Regions from separate parts of the Cutibacterium nasicola genome, predicted to be linked through region 2. Evidence: riboswitches for the same ligand, from Rfam matches in the RefSeq annotation. Region 2 holds a riboswitch; each other region holds the start of a gene.
What was found. A riboswitch is a leader RNA that binds a small molecule or an ion and turns the genes downstream of it on or off. The one in region 2 is predicted to bind cobalamin.
Positions count from the first base shown of each region.

Region 1: linked by a shared signal. The riboswitch ahead of ACUCCZ_RS00115 (anaerobic ribonucleoside triphosphate reductase) and the one ahead of cobO (cob(I)yrinic acid a,c-diamide adenosyltransferase) in region 2 are both predicted to bind cobalamin.
Region 3: linked by a shared signal. The riboswitch ahead of mutA (methylmalonyl-CoA mutase small subunit) and the one ahead of cobO (cob(I)yrinic acid a,c-diamide adenosyltransferase) in region 2 are both predicted to bind cobalamin.

Region 1 covers NZ_CP199745.2:16,870-22,927, reverse strand. Annotated here, with positions in the region: gene ACUCCZ_RS00125 (DEAD/DEAH box helicase) at 1-368, shown strand, start outside; gene ACUCCZ_RS00120 (4Fe-4S single cluster domain-containing protein) at 352-858, opposite strand; gene ACUCCZ_RS00115 (anaerobic ribonucleoside triphosphate reductase) at 872-3,208, opposite strand; cobalamin riboswitch at 3,284-3,476, opposite strand; gene ACUCCZ_RS00110 (YbhB/YbcL family Raf kinase inhibitor-like protein) at 3,671-4,132, shown strand; gene ACUCCZ_RS00105 (cutinase family protein) at 4,358-5,422, shown strand; gene ACUCCZ_RS00100 (hypothetical protein) at 5,427-6,058, opposite strand, start outside.
Region 2 covers NZ_CP199745.2:1,818,522-1,824,579, reverse strand. Annotated here, with positions in the region: gene ACUCCZ_RS08625 (energy-coupling factor ABC transporter permease) at 1-224, shown strand, start outside; gene ACUCCZ_RS08620 (energy-coupling factor ABC transporter substrate-binding protein) at 217-654, shown strand; gene cbiQ (cobalt ECF transporter T component CbiQ) at 651-1,496, shown strand; gene ACUCCZ_RS08610 (energy-coupling factor ABC transporter ATP-binding protein) at 1,493-2,326, shown strand; gene cbiT (precorrin-6Y C5,15-methyltransferase (decarboxylating) subunit CbiT) at 2,543-3,139, opposite strand; cobalamin riboswitch at 3,163-3,299, shown strand; gene cobO (cob(I)yrinic acid a,c-diamide adenosyltransferase) at 3,340-3,954, shown strand; gene ACUCCZ_RS08595 (cobyrinate a,c-diamide synthase) at 3,954-6,058, shown strand, end outside.
Region 3 covers NZ_CP199745.2:1,644,810-1,650,867, reverse strand. Annotated here, with positions in the region: gene ACUCCZ_RS07705 (amino acid permease) at 1-257, shown strand, start outside; gene ACUCCZ_RS07700 (alpha-amylase family protein) at 311-1,546, shown strand; gene ACUCCZ_RS07695 (nucleotide sugar dehydrogenase) at 1,550-2,680, opposite strand; gene ACUCCZ_RS07690 (alpha/beta fold hydrolase) at 2,982-3,944, shown strand; cobalamin riboswitch at 4,015-4,267, shown strand; gene mutA (methylmalonyl-CoA mutase small subunit) at 4,348-6,058, shown strand, end outside.

The DNA.
Region 1 (6,058 bases), 800 kb from region 2:
TCACCGTCATGGTGCGCAATGCCATGTTCCGCAAGGTGATCCTGGCCGCAGACGACGACTTCGAGGCCCTGGGAGCCCTCGAGCCCGACAGTTCTGCCATGACGACCAATGCCTGGGAGGACACCCTGGGCGACTACTGGGACGAGCACGACGAGATCAACGACGGCCCGGACGCCCGCGCCCCCGGTCTGTTCCTGATCGAGAAGGAGTCGGGACGCCGCAACGACAGAATCTGGTTGGTCCGTCAGATCATCGACGACCCTGCCGGCAACCACGACTGGTCGATCACCGCGACCGTCGACCTCGACGAGTGCGACGAGGCCGAGGACCTGGTACTTCGGACAAGGGCCTTCAGCCGGCTGGATTGACCCACTCCACCATTCGCCCCTCGCGCAGGGTCGCAGGGACGTCGATGATCCGCTGGTTTCCGCTTCCCCGCCATGGCAGGGTGAGGGTGCGTCGTGCCAGCTGGAAAGGTCCGTCGACCAAGACGTCCACCTGGTCCAGCATCTCGGCCAGCTCTGGGTTGTGACGGGCCTGACGCAGCAGGGCATCCATGGTGAATCCGGACCATGCCCAGACGTCCCACCCCATTTCGTGGGCAGCACGGGCCAGCCTCGCACAATCGCCAGGTTGACGGCTCGCCTCACCGCCCGAGAGCGTCAGTCCAGACGCCAACACCGACGACCTCATCGCGGTGATGATCTCCTCGGCGTCGATCTCGTGGCCACCGCAGGGGTCCCAGGTTCCAGGGTTCTGGCACCCGGGACACCCCAGCGGGCATCCTTGCGCGAAGACCGTGAAGCGGATGCCGGGGCCATCGACGATCGACTCCGGCTCGAGCCCGGCAACCCTCATCCTCGCTCCGATCTCACCCGTGCTTGACGCGGTCGCCGACCTCGGCACGCTTGGCGTCGTTGAACCGATCCAGCCCACCGACGAGATAACCAGTGATGCGGCGAATCCGGTCGAAGGGCCCACAATCCTCATGACGGCCACACTTGGGGCACTCGTCATCGATGATCCCGGTGTAGCCGCACTGCGGATCCCGGTCGACCGGATGGTTGATGGACCCGTACCCGATTCCGCTGGCAGCCATGTGCCGCACGAGGGCCTCGAAGGCGTCGACGTTGCGTGCCGGATCCCCCGACAGCTCGACGTACGAGATGTGACCGCCGTTGGTGAAGGCGTGGTAGGGAGCCTCGATGCGGATCTTGTCCGCAGCACCGATGTGGTACCAGACGGGCACGTGGAAGCTGTTGGTGTAGTACTCCCGGTCGGTGATTCCCGGGATCGACCCGTAACGCTGACGGTCCATCCGCACGAACCGCCCCGACAGCCCCTCGGCCGGGGTGGCCAGGGCCGAGAAGTTCAACCCGGTGCGCTCGGCGGCCTCGTCCATCCTCTCTCGCAGGTGACCGACGATCCGCAGACCGAGCTGTTGGGCCTCCTCCGACTCGCCGTGATGGACGCCGATCAAGGCCGTCAGGGTCTCGGCCAACCCGATGAACCCCACCGACAGGGTTCCGTGCCTGAGTACCTCGGCGACAACATCGTCAGGCCCCAAGTCCTCCGAGTCGATCCAGACCCCCTGGCCCATGAGGAAGGGGAAGTTTCGCACCAGCTTGTGGGACTGGATCTTGAGCCGGTCGAGCAACTGGTCGATGACGAGGTCGATCATCCGGTCGAAGGAGGCGAAAAAGGCATCAACGTCGTGGTTGGCCTCGATCGCCAACCTCGGCAGGTTGATCGAGGTGAAGGACAGGTTCCCGCGTCCCCAAGTCTGTGCCCGCGAGGGGTCGTGGACGTTCGACATCACCCGGGTGCGGCAGCCCATGTAGGCGATCTCGGTCTCGGGATGGCCGGGCACGTAGTACTCGGCGTTGAACGGGGCGTCTTGGAAGGAGAAGTTCGGGAAGAGGCGCTTGGCGCTCACCCGGCAGGCCAGCCGGAACAGGTCATGGTTGGGGTCACCGTCGTCGAGGTTGACGCCCTTGTGCACCCGGAAGATCTGGATCGGGAAGATCGCGGTTTCCCCACCGCCAAGACCGGCCTCGGTGGCCTCCAGCAGGCAGTGCATCACCATCCGCGCCTCCGGGCTGGTGTCGGTGCCGTAATTGATCGAGGAGAACGGGGTCTGTGCCCCGGCTCGCGAGTTCATGGTGTTGAGGTTGGCGATGAGGGCCTCCATCGCCTGGTAGGTCTGACGACGTGTCTCCTCGACGGCCTGGCGACGAATTCTGTCGGCGACCCGGTCGGTGTCGTCGACGAGCCCGGCAAACAGTTCCGCCACCTGCTCCTTCTCATGGACCAGCGCGGCCGCGTCCGGCTCCAGCACCCATCCCGACGCCACCTGGCGCACTTGGTCAAGACGGTCCTCGTCGCCACCGAGAACTTCGAAAATCCTCGTCAAACCGGTTTGGGCAGCCTTGCTGAAGGTCTTGGCGACCCCCGGGGCCATGTCCCGGTCGAAGTTCGGCACCGCCTGGCCGCCGTGTTGGTCATTCTGGTTGGACTGGATCGCGATGCAGGCCAGGGCGGCGTACGAACCGATGGACTGCGGGGATCGCAGGACGCCGTGGCCGGTGGAAAAACCGTGCTCGAAGAGGTCGGTGAGGTTGATCTGACAGCAGGTCGTCGTCAGGGTGAGGAAGTCGAGGTCGTGGATGTGGATGTCCCCGTCACGATGGGCGGCGGCATGGGAGGGGTCGAGCACCTCGAGCAGGTTGAACTGCTTGGCCGACTCGGTTCCGTAGCGCAGCATCGACCCCATCGCGGAGTTGCCGTCGACGTTGGCGTTCTCCCGTTTGGCGTCGGCTTCCTCGGCGGTGGCGAAGGTGATCTCACGCAAGGTACGCATGAGGGCGGACTGCTGGTCGCGAGCAACGGTGCGACGCTGACGGTAGAGGATGTAGGCCTTGGCGACGCCGTCGTGTCCCTGATCCATGAGGGTCTTCTCGACGAGGTCCTGGATGGCCTCGACATCAGGGGTGTCCTCACCCATCTCGCTCAGTCGGGAGAGCACCTCGAGGGCAACCTCGGAGGCCAACAGTTCGGGGGCGTCGCCGCCACAGGCGACGAAGGCTTTGCGGACGGCCTCGACGATCTTCGTCGAGTCGAACCGGATCACCCTGCCGTCCCTCTTGCGGATGGACGTGGGAACCGTGCGTGGGGTGGTCAGGTCGTCTGGCTGGACAATCGTCGACATGCTCTCTCCTCGAAGCAGCGCACGAGTGGGGCAGGTTCACCCCGGGCCGTCTCGCACGCCCGTTGTCGTACCGGGTCGCCGACCCGGGCGCTGGCAGGTCTTCGGACTTCAGGGCGTTTCGCCGTCAGACGAGTTCCTACCGAGCGACGCTTCCCAACCGGATGGCCAGTGCGTATGTCGCCGTCGTTCCCTGTCACCGCTGCGGGGCAGTTCCGGTTTCCCACCGGATTCCCTCTTTCCTCCCATCGCCACCAGATGTGGATACAACCCCTACATCTGGTGTCTGGCGATGAGAACCAGCACAAGATGAAGGGTATACGCATCTCATCACATCTGCACACTCACCCCTTCACCTCGTCATCAGGGGTGGGCTTCCCCGCGTTCGGAACCGGTCGTGACACCCCTTCGGATCGCGCATCAGGCTGGCATCATGGACACACACCCAGGGAAAGGACACAACCCATGGAGATCACCAGCACGTCGATCACCGACGGCCAGCCGATTGACCTGGCCCACGCCCATGCAGATGCGGGTGGCAAGAACATCAGCCCCCAGCTGAGCTGGACGCCCGGCCCGGAGGGCACCGCGTCATACGCGATCACCGTCTACGACCCCGATGCCCCCACCGGTTCCGGCTTCTGGCACTGGATCCTCGCCGACATCCCAGCCGACGTCACCTCCCTCGATGAGGGCGGCCCGCTGCCTTCCGGTGTGCGCGAGTGGACCAATGACTACCAGGAGGACGGCTACTCCGGAGCCTGCCCGCCGCCCGGACCGGCCCACCGCTACATCCACACCGTCCATGCCATGCCGAGCGAGCATCTCGACATTCCTGACGACGCCGCCAACGTCCAGGTCCGCTTCGTCATCCACACCAGCGAGCTGGACTCCGCGTCGATCACCGGAACTTTCAAGCAGTCCTGACCACGGACACACGAGCCGTCCGGTGTCGGCGACCCCTGCTTGACTGACGTAGTGAAGCTTCGGCAGACATTGCTCATCCTCCTCGTCATCGCCGGCCTGGTGACGCTGCCGCTTTCTGCCAACGCCGAGCCATCAGCGCCCACCCCGACGACAGCCAGCACCGGCTACGCCAGCGGGTCCACAACAACGCTCACGTCCGCCGCCACCCTCACCCCAGGGGCAGGAATGGGCTGGGACTCGGACCCGGTGTCCTCGGAGCTGGCCTCTCGGATGGGCTGCGCCTCGGTGATGTTCGTCGGCGTCCGAGGGTCGGGCGAGACCCCTCCGTTCGGCAGCACCATCACGTCGGTTCGTGACGCCCTGGCCCAGAAGTGGAAGGGCAGGGGAACAGTTCGTCAGGTCTACCTGGACTACCCCGCCGCTGACCCTCACACCCTGCAGAGAGCATCGATGAGCAGTCTCCTCTTTGACGCGACCATGCCGTCGACCGAGTACTTCGACTCGGCGGCTCTGGGAGCGAAGAAACTCACCACCCTCCTCAACGAGGAGAAGAAACAGTGCCCGAAGGAATGGGTGGTGCTCGCCGGATTCTCGCAGGGGTCCCAGGCCATCACCCAGGCCCTCGCCCAGACCGACACCCCGCAACGTCTGGCAGGCGCCCTCCTGGCCGGGAATCCGGACCATTACCCGGGACAGAACGTTCAGGAGCTCAGCGGCGATGCCGACCAGTCCGCCATCGGAATGGCTGCGATGCTCTACTACCTGCGTGAACGAGCCAACGCGACTCCCGGAGCCGATCGCGACTCTCAGATGCGGGCAGTCATCAAGGCCGCCCTCGGCCTGAGCCAGGAGTCCATCGATCATGAAGCCCTGGACGCCGACATGGTCAAGGTCGGCGCGGCCATCCCCGCGGAGGCGTATCCCGAGACCTATTCGGTGTGCATGAAAGGCGATCCGGTCTGCGACGCCGCCCCCGCCCTGACGCGCATCCTCACCTTGCAGTCAACCTGGCAGGACGAGCTCAACCAGGGTCGCCCCATCCACATGGGGTACACCCGAACCATCCTGGACGCCTCGTTGGACCGGATCGCCCAGCGCGCCAATGCCGTGGGCGCCGCCGAGGCCAAGGGCGCGCCACTTCCCCACGGACAGCCGGTGACGGTGTCGACTCGCCAGTGGGGTCCATTGCAGATCGGCGTCGCCGTCGGTGCCGGAGTGCTCGGTCTGGCACTGGGGTGGTTCCTCGGCCGAACCGGGCAACGGCGTCAGCGTCGCCATCACTGGCACTGAGTACTCAAAGCTCGAAGAACCACTGCCCGGTGGCAAGGACGCCGATGACGTCGGCGAGCAGCAGGACCCCGAAGGCCGCCAGCAGCGCAGAGATCCCGCGATGGGCTGCGACGGCGTGGTCCTCGCGAATGCTGGTCACCACCCGAGTGACTCGGTCAGGCCCGCCGACGAGGTAGGCAGCGACAAGGACGATGAGCAGGCTGTGGCTGCAGGCCACCCAGATGAGGGACTCGACGACGGCCCAGCTGGCGTGCGGCAGGTGGGCGGCATGGACGAGCATCGCCCAGAATGCCGGGTCGACGAGGGAGGACAGTCCCACCAGCAGACCACTGACGGCAAGCGCACCGGGCTCCGTCGAGCGGGGAGCGGCCGAGGTGTTCTCGTCAAGTTCCTTCGTCGCTGCCCCTGGACGCAGTCGCCATACCCCCCAGCTCACGAAAGCCACACCCAAGATGGCCACCAGCCACACCCAGACCAGATGAGGAACATGTAGTCCATGAATGCCCAGCCGGGCAAGCAAGGCTCCCAGACCGAGCACTCCGGCAACCCCGAAGATGGCGGAGGTTCCCACCGAGGTGAGTACCAGGATGACAACGCCGCGACGTCGCACCCCTAGTCCCAGCGCTGCCAGCAGCA
Region 2 (6,058 bases):
TCGTGACCAGCTTCCAGCTCGCCTTTGCCTTCCCGGATCCCACCGGTGGCTTCTGGGGGGCTGTTGGCAAGTTCCTCGGCATCTTCGCCGTGACCCAGATTCCGCTGGCCATCGCTGAGGGCTTCATCGGAATCCTGCTGTTCCGTTTCCTTGCCAAGGTCGCCGCCCCGCAGCTTCAGCAGCTCGGCGTCCTCGCTCGTACCCCGGAGGTGGCAAATGCCTGAGAACACTGCAGTCCCGACCCGTGCCGATCGTTCCCTGACCGGCAACAGCAAGTGGGTGACTCCGGTTATCGTCGTCCTGTTGATCGCCCTGTTCGTGCTGAGCATGGTCCTCGGCGCCAAGAAGGTGTCCGGAGACGAGGAGGAGGGCTTCGGCGGAACTGACGACGCAGCTGCCACCGCGGCTGAGGAGGCTGGCGCCAAGGAGTGGATCAAGCCGATCTTCGAGCCGAACTCGGGTGAGGTCGAGTCCGGTCTGTTCGCCATGCAGGCTGCCCTGGGTGCCGGCATTGCCGGGTACGCGTTGGGCCGCATGTCCGGCAAGAAGAAGGGTCGTGAGGAGGCCGAGCACGCCTCTGACCTGCACAGTGTCGACGACGTGCCCGAGGCCGCCGTCACCTCGTCGGAAGCCACTGCGACTGCCAAGTCATGACAATCACCTCTCTCGACGACGCCGCCTGGGATTCCCCCTGGCGGCGTCGTCCGGTTGGTGAGAAGGTCGCCCTATCAGCATCCTTGCTCCTGACCGCTCTGTGTACCCCGTCGATGGAGTCATCGTCGTGGGTGAGCCCGGTGGTCGGCTCCGGCATCTGGCCCGGGGCGCTACTCGCCGGGATCATCAGCGTCATCGTCATCCTCGGCCCGGCGCGCATCCGGGGGCGAGTGCTGTGGCAAGCCATGGCCGCCCCGATCGTCTTCCTGGTGGTCGGCGGGATCTCGGTCCTCATCAGCCTTGGGTCGTCCCCCATCGGGACAGTCTGGTGGCATGCCGGGGTGTTCAGCATCGGGCCGGTCACCACCGCCCAGGCGATGTCACTGATTGAACATGGCGTCTGCGGCACCCTCACCCTCATGGTGCTGGCCGTCACCACCCCCATGGTCGATCTGCTCACGTGGTTGCGGAAGTTCCACATCCCTGACCCGTTGCTCGAGATCGCCTCCCTGACCTACCGGCTCATCTTCGTGCTGCTCGACACCGTCGTGACGGCCGGTGAAGCTCAGCACGCCCGCCTCGGCGACGCCCCGGAAGGGAAATTTGGCGGGCTCAACCGGCGCATGAGCAACACCGCAGCGCTGCTCGGATCGGTCGGAATTCGAGCCTGGACGAGGGCCAACCGCCTCAACGACGGCCTGGTCAACCGCGGATTCGAGTCCGCACTGGTGACCCTGCCCGTCAAACGCGTCGGATCAGCGCGGTTCAAGATCATCGTCGTCATCGTCATCGCCGCAGTCTGGGCGATCAGCTGGTCGACGACCGGAAGGATTTTCAGATGAGTGACGAAGCCCTGTTGTCGACCGAGCACCTGTACGCCACTCACCCTGGCCGGCCCATGGTGCTCACCGACGTCAACGTGTCCTTCCGCGCTGGAGTTCGGGTGGCGATTCTGGGAGCAAACGGATCGGGCAAGACGACGCTGATGCGTTGCTTGTCGGGCTCCCTCAAGCCCGTCAAGGGCAAGGTCAAGAGAGGTGACACCGTGCTCGGTCACGGGCGCACCCAGCTTCGTGAGCACCGTCGGGCGGTTCAGCTCGTCCTTCAGGACCCCGACGACCAACTCTTCAGCGCTGACGTGAGCCAGGACGTCTCCTTCGGCCCGATGAACATGGGGCTGGACGTGGCGGAGGTGCGCGACCGCGTCGCCGAGGCCCTGCAGCTACTCGGGGCCAGCCATCTTGCCGAGCGTGCCACGCACCAGCTGTCCTACGGCGAACGCAAGAGGATTGCTGTCGCCGGTGCCGTCGCCATGCGCCCGGATCTGCTTCTCCTTGACGAGCCCACCGCCGGACTCGACCCGGTCGGCGTCACCAAGATGCTGGAGGCTTTGGACCGTCTGCGCGACCACGGTACGACCGTGGCGATGGCTACCCATGACGTCGACCTGGCCCTGGCCTGGGCTGACGAGGCGCTCATCGTTGTCGACGGGGGAGTGCAGCAGGGGCCGATCGACGAGTTACTCGCAAATGTGACCATGGTGGAGAGGGCCCATCTACACCTGCCTTGGCCCCTCGAACTGGTCCGGCGTCTTGGGATGGATGAGCGTCCCCGAACGATGAGCGAGGTCGTCGCGATCCTGTCACACCTGGCACCGAGCAGTCCGTGTTGACGTCATCGTTGTGACATCAGCGGCACAAGGCACTCTTGATGGGGCGGCCACAGTGCGGCGGTTCGATGGTCATCATGAACAGGTCAGCGCTGTCGGTTTCGGCAGTGCCACACCATGTGCGTTTCGCTGCCGAGCAGACCTGGGCTGCCTGCCTGCTGGCCTCCCAGATCAGCTGAGTCCAGGATCAGACAACTGTGCACACTGGGTGGCTCGTCGTCACTCAGTGTGCTGCCAGGTCCACGCCACGACGGTGCGGGCCGGTTTCCAGCCCCGCAGCCGGCCGATGCTGTCGGCGGTCTCGACGCCGAACCTCATGAGGTCACCGCCCAGATCCCGGTGCAAGGACTCCACGAGCATCTCGGCCTCCATCGTCACCCCATGGACGACGAGCCGTCCCCCGATGGGCAGACGTGGTCGACACTGGGTGACGAGAGTTTCCGTCGCACCGCCGCCGATGAAGATGGCATCCGGGTCGGGCAGTCCCTCCGGCAGCCCCTTGGCGAGGTCGGCGTCGATGACCTCGAACTGGCCGGGCAGAGTGAGTTCTGCGGCATTCGTGCGGGCATTGGCGGCCCGTTCTGCCTTGCGCTCCACCCCGATGGCTCGGCAGGTCGGATCGGTGCGACACCACTCGACACCGATCGACCCGGCGCCGGTGCCGAGGTCCCACAGCAGCTGGCCCGGCATGGGTCGCAACGCTGCCAGAGCGACGGCCCTCACCGGATGTTTGGTGATGAGGCCGTCATGGGCGAAGTGCGTCTCGTCGAGGCCAGGCGTGCGTCCGAGGAGGGTGGCGTCAGGATCATGGGTCATGAGGGAAGCTTAGGGCAGTGCCGGGTGAGGACAACCCGACCCGTGTGACACAATCGACGATGGCCCTCGGGGAGGAATCCGGTGTGAATCCGGAGCGGTCCCGCCACTGTGAGCGCCTCAGCGCGAGCCAGGTCGATCCTGCGGGTCAGGTCACGGAAATCCCGTGACCCGACGGGCGCGGACCCGCAAGGAGGTCGTTCATGCCGCACGCGCGCAGTGGCGCCACACCAGACGACGGGCTGTCCACCAGACAGCGACGATTACGGCCAGTTCTTGCTGTGAACACCGGCGAGGGCAAGGGCAAGACGACAGCGGCGATGGGTACCGCCCTGCGCGCCTGGAACCAAGGGTGGAAAGTCGGCGTCTTCCAGTTCGTGAAGTCCGGACGATGGCATGTCGGCGAGCAGGACGCCCTGCAAGCTCTCGGGAAACTCCACGAGGAGACCGGTGCCGGCGGTCCCGTCACATGGGAGGTCATGGGGACTGGATGGTCCTGGGCACGCTCCTTCGATGCCGCCGATGACCCCGAGGCCGCTGCCCGCGAGGGGTGGCGACACGTGTCGGAACTCCTGGCCAGCGAGGCGCTTGATTTCTACCTTCTTGACGAGTTCACCTACCCGCTGGACTGGGGATGGCTCGATGTCGACGAGGTCGTCGACACACTGGTCAACCGCCCCGGCACCCAGCACGTCGTCATCACTGGCCGTCGCGCCCCGGCAGCCCTCGTCGAGGCCGCAGACCTCGTCACCGAGATGACCAAGGTCAAGCACCCCTTCGACGCCGGTCAGCGTGGTCAGGCGGGAATCGAATGGTGATGCGCATTCCACGAATCCTCATCGCCGCCCCGGCGTCGGGAGGCGGTAAGACGACCGTCGCGACAGGTCTCATGGCAGCCCTGCGTGCCACCGGCCGGACGGTGGCGCCGTTCAAGGTCGGGCCGGATTACATCGATCCCGGTTACCACTCGATGGCCAGTGGTCGTCCGGGCCGCAACCTGGACTCCGTCATGTGTGGTGACGAGCTCATGGCTCCGCTGCTGGCCCATGGTTTCGTCACCCCCGATGCGGCGGACATTGCGGTCATCGAGGGAGTGATGGGCCTCTTCGACGGCCAGCTCGGGACCGGACGCGGGTCCAGCGCCGAGATCGCCACCTCGACCCAGACCCCGGTGGTCGTGGTCGTCGACACCGCTCATGCGTCCCTCACCCACGCCGCAGTGGTGGCAGGTCTGGCGACGTTTGATCCGAATGTCACGATCGCCGGTGTGATCCTCAACCGGGTCGCCTCTCCTCGTCATGGTGCCGAGGTCGTGCGCGGACTCGACCGACTCGGCATCCCGGTGCTGGGGCGGATTCCGCGCACCGAGTCGATCTTCGTGCCGTCTCGCCACCTGGGCCTGGTCCCGGCGGGGGAGTGGGAGCACTCCGCCTCCAAGGTCGCCGGCCTGGGTGACCTCATCGCCGAACACGTCGATCTCGACGCCGTTATGGACCTGGCCGATTCCGCACCCGACCTCGACGTCGAGCCTTGGGATCCGCGAGCCGCTCTGCAATCAGCTGGCTGGCAAGGCCATTCCTTCGACGAGCCGCCGGTGGTCGGAATCTTCGCGGGGCGAGCCTTCACCTTCCGTTACCCCGAGACCACCGAGATGTTGCGGGCGGCCGGGTTCCGGGTCGTCGACGTCGATCCCCTCACCGATCGACGTCTTCCGGACGGCATCCAGGGCCTGTACCTGGGCGGTGGATTCCCGGAGATGCACGCCACGGATTTGGAGGACAACACCGAGCTCGCGGCAGATGTCCGCGCCCATGCCGAGGCCGGGATGCCGATCGTCGCGGAGTGCGCCGGGCTTCTCTACCTCTGCCGTCACCTCGACGGGCGCGACATGGCCGGCGTCCTTCCGATGGACGCGGCGATGGCGACGAGGCTGACGATGGGGTACCGGGTCGCCACCCGCAACTCCATCAGCGTCGTCGGCCACGAATTCCACCGCACCACGACGACGCCATTGGCTGACGTCGACCCGGCTTGGCACATCGCCATGCCCGACGGCACCGATCGTGCCGAGGGAGCTCTGGGAGACCCTGCTTCTCTGGGGCGTCCCACCGTTCAGGCCTCCTACCTGCACCTGCACTGGGCCGGTCACCCCTCCCAGGCGGCGTGGTTTGCCCGTGAGGTGGCGAGGTTCCACGAGGGGAGAGGGGCCCAGGAGGGCGAGCCTGACCTCAATCACCACGGGGACAGCGACATTGCCGACGGTCTAGTCGACCTGGCCGTCAACGTCCGCGTCCTCGAGCCGCCGCAGTGGCTTCGCGACGCAATCACCTCCACCGAGCACGACTGGGCGCGTTACCCTGACGCCGCCCCGGCCCGGGACGCCCTGGCCACCATGCACGGTGTGGGAACCGACATGGTTCTGCCCACCTCCGGAGCAGCCGAGGCCTTCCCCCTCATTGCGACCACGCAGCCGCACCACGCTGCGGTCATCCATCCTCAGTTCACCGAGCCGGAGGCAGCTCTGAGATCAGCCGGGATTGACGTCGACCGAGTCATCCTCAATGCCTCCGACGGGTTCGCACTGGATCCGGCCCTCGTCCCGGAGGATGCCGACCTCGTCATCGTCGGTAACCCCACGAACCCCACCGGTCGGCTGCACCCGGCGTCCGACCTGCTGACCCTGCGCCGCCCTGGTCGGATCCTCGTCGTCGACGAAGCCTTCATGGACGCCACTGACGAGTCCCAGTCCCTCATCGGCAACGACATGGGCAACCTGCTGGTGCTGCGTTCCCTGACGAAGACCTACGGCCTGGCCGGAATCCGTGCCGGATACGTCGTCGGGGATCCGCGACTCATCTCACGTCTGGCGGCTCACCAGACCCCATGGTCGGTGTCCACCCCGGCCGTCGCGGCCATGGTCTC
Region 3 (6,058 bases), 170 kb from region 2:
TCCTCGCACAGGGACATGACCTGTCCGAGTTGCCATATCGGGCGCGCTGGTACCCGGCCGGTCCGATCGTTGCGGGTGTGCTGTGCGTCATCGTCACCCTGGGGCAGGGCCGTGATGCCGTCCTCAGCGGCGATATCACCGGGATGGTTGTCGCGTACATCACCATTCCGGCATTCCTGGCACTGTGGCTTGGTCACAAACTCGTCACCAAGGCGCCTCGTGCAGACCTTTCCACCGCAGACTTCGACCACGACTGACATGATGGAACAGTTGCAGTCGAACGGCTGTGGTGACGGCGAACGGAGGCATCATGGCTCAACGTCCCGGATGGGTTGACCATCTCATTGGTTGGCACGTCTATCCCCTGGGATTCGTGGGGGCTCCCATGCGACTCGAGTCCGACGAGGTGAGGCATCGTCTCGGACATCTGGAGGCCTGGCTCGATCATGCGGTGTCGCTCGGGTGCTCCGGCCTGGCCCTGGGGCCGATCTTCGCCTCGACCAGCCATGGTTACGACACCTTGGACTACTTCGCCATCGATCCTCGCCTTGGAGACGACGCCGACTTCGACCATCTTGTTCAGGCCGCCCACTCCCACGGTCTGTCGGTGCTCCTCGATGGAGTGTTCAACCACGTCTCACGTCGTAGTCAGATCGTGCAGGATGCCTTGACTGCTGGCCCGGACACCGATGCTGGACGGATGGTCCGGTGGTGTGACGGCCAACTCGACGTGTTCGAGGGCCACGATGACCTCGTCGCGTTCAACCACGGGGACCCCGCTGTGCGTGACCTCGTTGCCCGGGTCATGAACCATTGGTGCGACCGGGGCGTGGATGGCTGGCGTCTCGACGCCGCTTACTCCGTCACTCCGGAGTTCTGGGCAGAGGTTCTGCCGTCGGTACACAAGAAGCACCCCGACGTGTGGATCTTCGGTGAGGTCATCCATGGCGATTACGCGGGGATCGTCAAGGCCTCCGGCATGGATTCGGTGACCCAGTACGAATTGTGGAAGGCGACGTGGTCGTCCATCGAATCCCGTAACTTCTTCGAACTTGATCATGCCCTGGGGCGTCACAACGAGTTCTCCGATTCCTTCACCCCGATGACCTTCGTCGGCAATCATGACGTCACCCGCATCGCCTCGAAGGTGGAGCAGGATGGTGCGATCGTCGCGACAGCGGTGCTGGCCACTACTGGCGGCATCCCGCTCATCTACTACGGGGACGAGCTGGCCTACCGCGGGATCAAGGAGAAGAGGCTCGGAGGCGACGATGACATCCGTCCGGTGTTCCCGGCCAGCCCGGCGGAGCTGTCCAACCTGGGCGCCGAGACCCTGCGTGCCCACCAAGACCTGCTCGGCCTGCGCCGCCGTCATCCCTGGCTCGTCGACGCGCGTACCGAGTCCCTTGACCTGACCAACGAGCGTTACGTCTACCGTAGCGGTGTCCCCGGGGCCGAGCCCCTCATCGTCGAGCTCGACGTGCGTGATGGCTGCTCGGCCCTCATTCGCGAGGCTGGTGAGGTCATCTGGTCCAGCCGAGCCTGAGGCTCAGTCACCGCCGAAGAGGTCTCGGGTGTAGACCTTCTCGGCGACGTCAGCCAGCTCGAGCGACATTCGATTGGCGATGATGACGTCGCAGCCGGCCTTGAACGTCTCGAGGTCTTTGGTGACCTTCGAGTGGAAGAACTCGTTGCCCTCGAAGGTCGGCTCGTAGACGACGACCTCAATGCCCTTGGCCTTGATGCGCTTCATGACCCCTTGGATCGACGAGGAGCGGAAGTTGTCCGAGCCAGCCTTCATGACCAGACGGAAGATGCCGACTCGCCTCGGATCCTTGGCGATGATGTCCGAGGCGATGAAGTCCTTGCGCACCGTGTTGGAGTCAACGATGGCCTGGATGAGGGTCTGGGGGACGTCCTGGTAGTTGGCCAGCAGCTGACGGGTGTCCTTGGGCAGGCAGTAGCCGCCATAACCGAAGGACGGGTTGTTGTAGTGGCTGCCGATGCGGGGGTCCAGGCAGACCCCGTCAATGACCTGACGGGTGGACAGCCCACGCTGAGAGGCATAGGTGTCGAGCTCGTTGAAGAAGGAGACCCGCATCGCCAGGTAAGTGTTGGCGAACAGCTTGATGGCCTCGGCCTCGGTGGCCCCGACGAAGAGCACCGGGATGCCGGTGTCGACCGCCCCGGCGGCCATGAGATCGGCGAAGAGGTGGGCCTTGGCCGAGTCCGACCCGACGACGATCCGTGACGGATGGAGGTTGTCGTAGAGAGCCTTGCCCTCGCGGAGGAACTCCGGAGAGAAGATGACGTCAAGGCCGGGGCGCTCCTTGCGAATCCCCTCGACGAAGCCCACCGGGATCGTTGACTTGATGACGATCGTCGCCTCGGGGGCGAGCTCCTGCACCAGGTCGAGCACTCCGTCCACGCTCGAGGTGTCGAAATAATTCTGGTCAGGGTCATAGTTCGTCGGGGTGGCGATGACGACGAAGTCAGCATCGTCATAGGCCTTGTGCGGATCAGTCGTGGCCGTCAGATCCAGCTCGTGGTGGGCCAGGTACTCCCCGATGAGGGGATCGACGATCGTCGTGTGTCCGGTGTTGACCATCTCGACCCTCTCGGCGTCAATGTCAATGGCGACGACACTGTTGTGCTGGGCAAGCAACACGGCATTGGCCATGCCGACATAGCCCAGTCCTGCGACGGCGATCTTCACGAGACGTCCTTTCGGTGGGTCCCCATGAGTCTAGGGCGGTGACCTTACGAGACGGTGACGTGATGCTCGCGAACCTGGTAACGCGGCGCGTCGCGGGCATGGCGTTGACCTCACTACACAGCGTCGGGCCTGAAGAGGCTCGTTGTTCTGCTCGTGTTCTCCCTGAGCGAGAACAGGATCATGGTGATGTGGGCGCTTCTTCCGCGATGCCGAGATGCTGGCTGGGAGACCTCAATATGCTGGAACTACGACCCCGGGAGGATTCATGGACACCATCACGATCACCGCTGACGACGGAGCCGACCTCGACGTCCTTGTCTGGCGTCCGGAGGCTGCGCCGGGTCGCCCCACCAAGGGATTGGTGCAGTTGTGTCATGGCATGGCCGAGTACGCGGCCCGCTATGACGAGGTGGCCCGGGCGCTGGCGGACGACGGCTGGCTCGTCGTGGCGAATGATCACCGTGGTCACGGACCGCGCGCTGCTGCCACCGGACAACTTGGGACCACCCCTGATCGGGGCCACCACCAACTGCTCGACGATCTCTCCGCGGTTGCTGACCACTTCATGGCCGAGGTTGAGGGGAAGCCGTGGTTCCTCGTCGGACACTCGATGGGATCGTTCCTCGCCCGTGTTCTGGCCGCTCGCCGGGGACGCGAGATGACCGGCCTGGTCATCATTGGCACAGGCTCCTCCTTGGGGCCGTTGAGCACCGTCGCCACCGGGCTTGCCCGTTCCCAGGTGCTCATGTTGGGGGAGGACTCCCGCAGTCCGTTGCTCAACACCTTGTCTTTCGGGTCCTTCAACCGGGCCTTCCAGCCGGCTCGCACCGACTACGACTGGTTGTCTCGAGACGTGCGCGTCGTGGACGCCTACAACAACGACCCGCTGTGCGGTTTCGTCTGCACCGCAGCCTTCTACCGCGAATTGGTACGACTCATCGAACTCGCCAATTCCACCGAGGTTCTACGTGCCACTCCGCCTGCTCTGCCTGTTTTGCTCATGGCCGGTGCCAAGGATCCGGTGGGCGACTCCGGTAGGGGAGTGCGTCGCGCAGCTTGCCAATTGCGCGATGCCGGGTCCCAGGAGGTGGACGTCATCCTGTACCCGGGTGGGCGCCATGAGGTTCTCAATGAGGTCAATCGCAGGCACGTCCATGCCGACCTACGAGAGTGGATCGACTCTGTCGCAAACCGGCCTCAAATCCCCCAGGTCCGCAAGGCACGGTAAACGTCTGTTCACAGCACGGTCGCACAATCGTGCACATGCACCCCCGCTGTGCCAAGTCGATCGTGCGCAGCCTAGTATCATAGGTGCTGGTGCCAAGGAATCCCGTCCGGGGGTTTCAAGGCGGTAAGAGGGAATCCGGTGCAATTCCGGAACTGCCCCGCAGCGGTGAGTGGGAACGACATCACCATCGACGTCCAGTTGGTCTTAGGTCCGACCGGATGGCGATCAAGCACTGGGCTTCGGTCTGGGAAGCGGTGACGTAGGACTTGTCGGCAGACGAGGTGCCCATGAGTCCGAATACCTGCCAGAGCTTGCGACGTACCCTGCGTGCGCCGCAGCGTCCGAGGTCTCGAGGGCCGACCGAGGTCGTCCACCCATCCGCAGCGAAGCAGGAGTCTGACGAATGACTGATGCTGACAACCTCGCATCCAAGTCCGTCGAGGACAGGATGCCCGAGGAGTTGAGCCTGGCCGGGGACTTTCCGAAGATCACCCACGAACAGTGGGAGGACGCGGTCCTCAAGGTCTTGAACCGGGGACGTCCCGAGGGCAAGGAGCTCAACATTGAGCAAGGAATGAAGCGCCTCGAGCCGAGCACGGTCGACGGCATCAAGATCGAGCCGATGTACCGGCGTCAAGATGCCCCTGAGAAGCTCGGCGCCCCGGGTGTGCCGCCCTTCACCCGTGGCGCCACGATCCGGACTGGCGTCATGGACGCATGGGATGTGCGGGCCCTTCACGAGGATCCGGATCCGCAGTTCACCAGGAAGGCGATCATCGCCGACCTCGAGCGTGGTGTGATGTCCCTGTGGCTGCGCGTCGGTGCCGACGCCATCAAGCCGGAGGACATTGCCGGGGACCTCAAGGACGTGTTGCTCGACCTGGCCAAGGTTGAGGTCTCGAGCCGTGACGACCAGGAGGCCGCTGCACAGGCCCTCCTTGACGTCTATGTCGACTCCGACATCGATCCCGACAAGCTGTCGTTCAATCTCGGTCTGGACCCGATCGGTTTCGCCGCTCTCAACGGCGGCACCCCGGATCTGTCCACGATGGCCGAGTGGGCCAAGAAGACCGACAAGTACAAGAATTCTCGTGCCTTCGTCGTTGATGCGACGGTCTACCACAACGCTGGTGCCGGCGACGTGCACGAGCTCGCCTGGGCCATCGCCACCGGCGTCGAGTATGTCCGTGCGCTCATGGAACAGGGGCTGACTGCCGAGCAGGCCTTCGATTCCATCAACTTCCGGGTCTCCGCAACCCACGACCAGTTCCTGACCATCTGCCGTCTGCGTGCCCTGCGTACCCTGTGGAACCGCATCGGTGAGGTCTTCGAGGTTCCGGCTGCCAAGCGTGGCGCCCGTCAGGAGGCCGTGACGAGCTGGCGTGAGTTGACCCGCGATGATCCCTACGTCAACATCCTGCGTGGCACCATCTCGACCTTCGGTGCTGCTGTCGGTGGCGCCGAGGCCGTCACGACCCTGCCCTTCGATGCCGCCATCGGCCTGCCGAAGAGCGACTTCTCCCGTCGTATCGCCCGCAACACGGGCATTATCCTCGCCGAGGAGTCCAACATCGGCCGCGCCAATGACCCGGCGGGTGGTTCCTTCTACGTCGAGGCCCTGACCAAGAAGCTGGAGGAGGCCGGTTGGGCCGAGTTCCAGGCTGTCGAGGCCGCCGGTGGCATGGTTGCCGCCCTCACCGGTGACCACGTTCGCACCGAGCTCGACAAGCTCAACGCCGAGCGCGCCAAGCGTCTGGCCACCCGCAAGCAGCCGATCACGGCCGTCAGCGAGTTCCCGCTGCTCGACGCCAAGACCGTCGAGACCAGGCCCTACCCCGAAGCTCCCAAGCGCAACGGTCTCGAACAGCACCGTGACGCCGAGGTCTTCGAGGCCCTCGTCGATCGTTCCGCCACCTGCTCCGAGCGTCCGAAGGTGTTCCTGGCCTGCCTGGGAACCCGTCGTGACTTCGGTCCCCGCGAGGGATTCTCCGCCCCGGTGTGGCACATCGCCGGCATGGAGACCCCCGAGTGCGAGGGCGGCACCACGGAAGAGGTCGTCAAGGCCTTCAAGGAGTCCGGTGCCGAGGTCGCAGACCTGTGCTCGAACGCCAAGA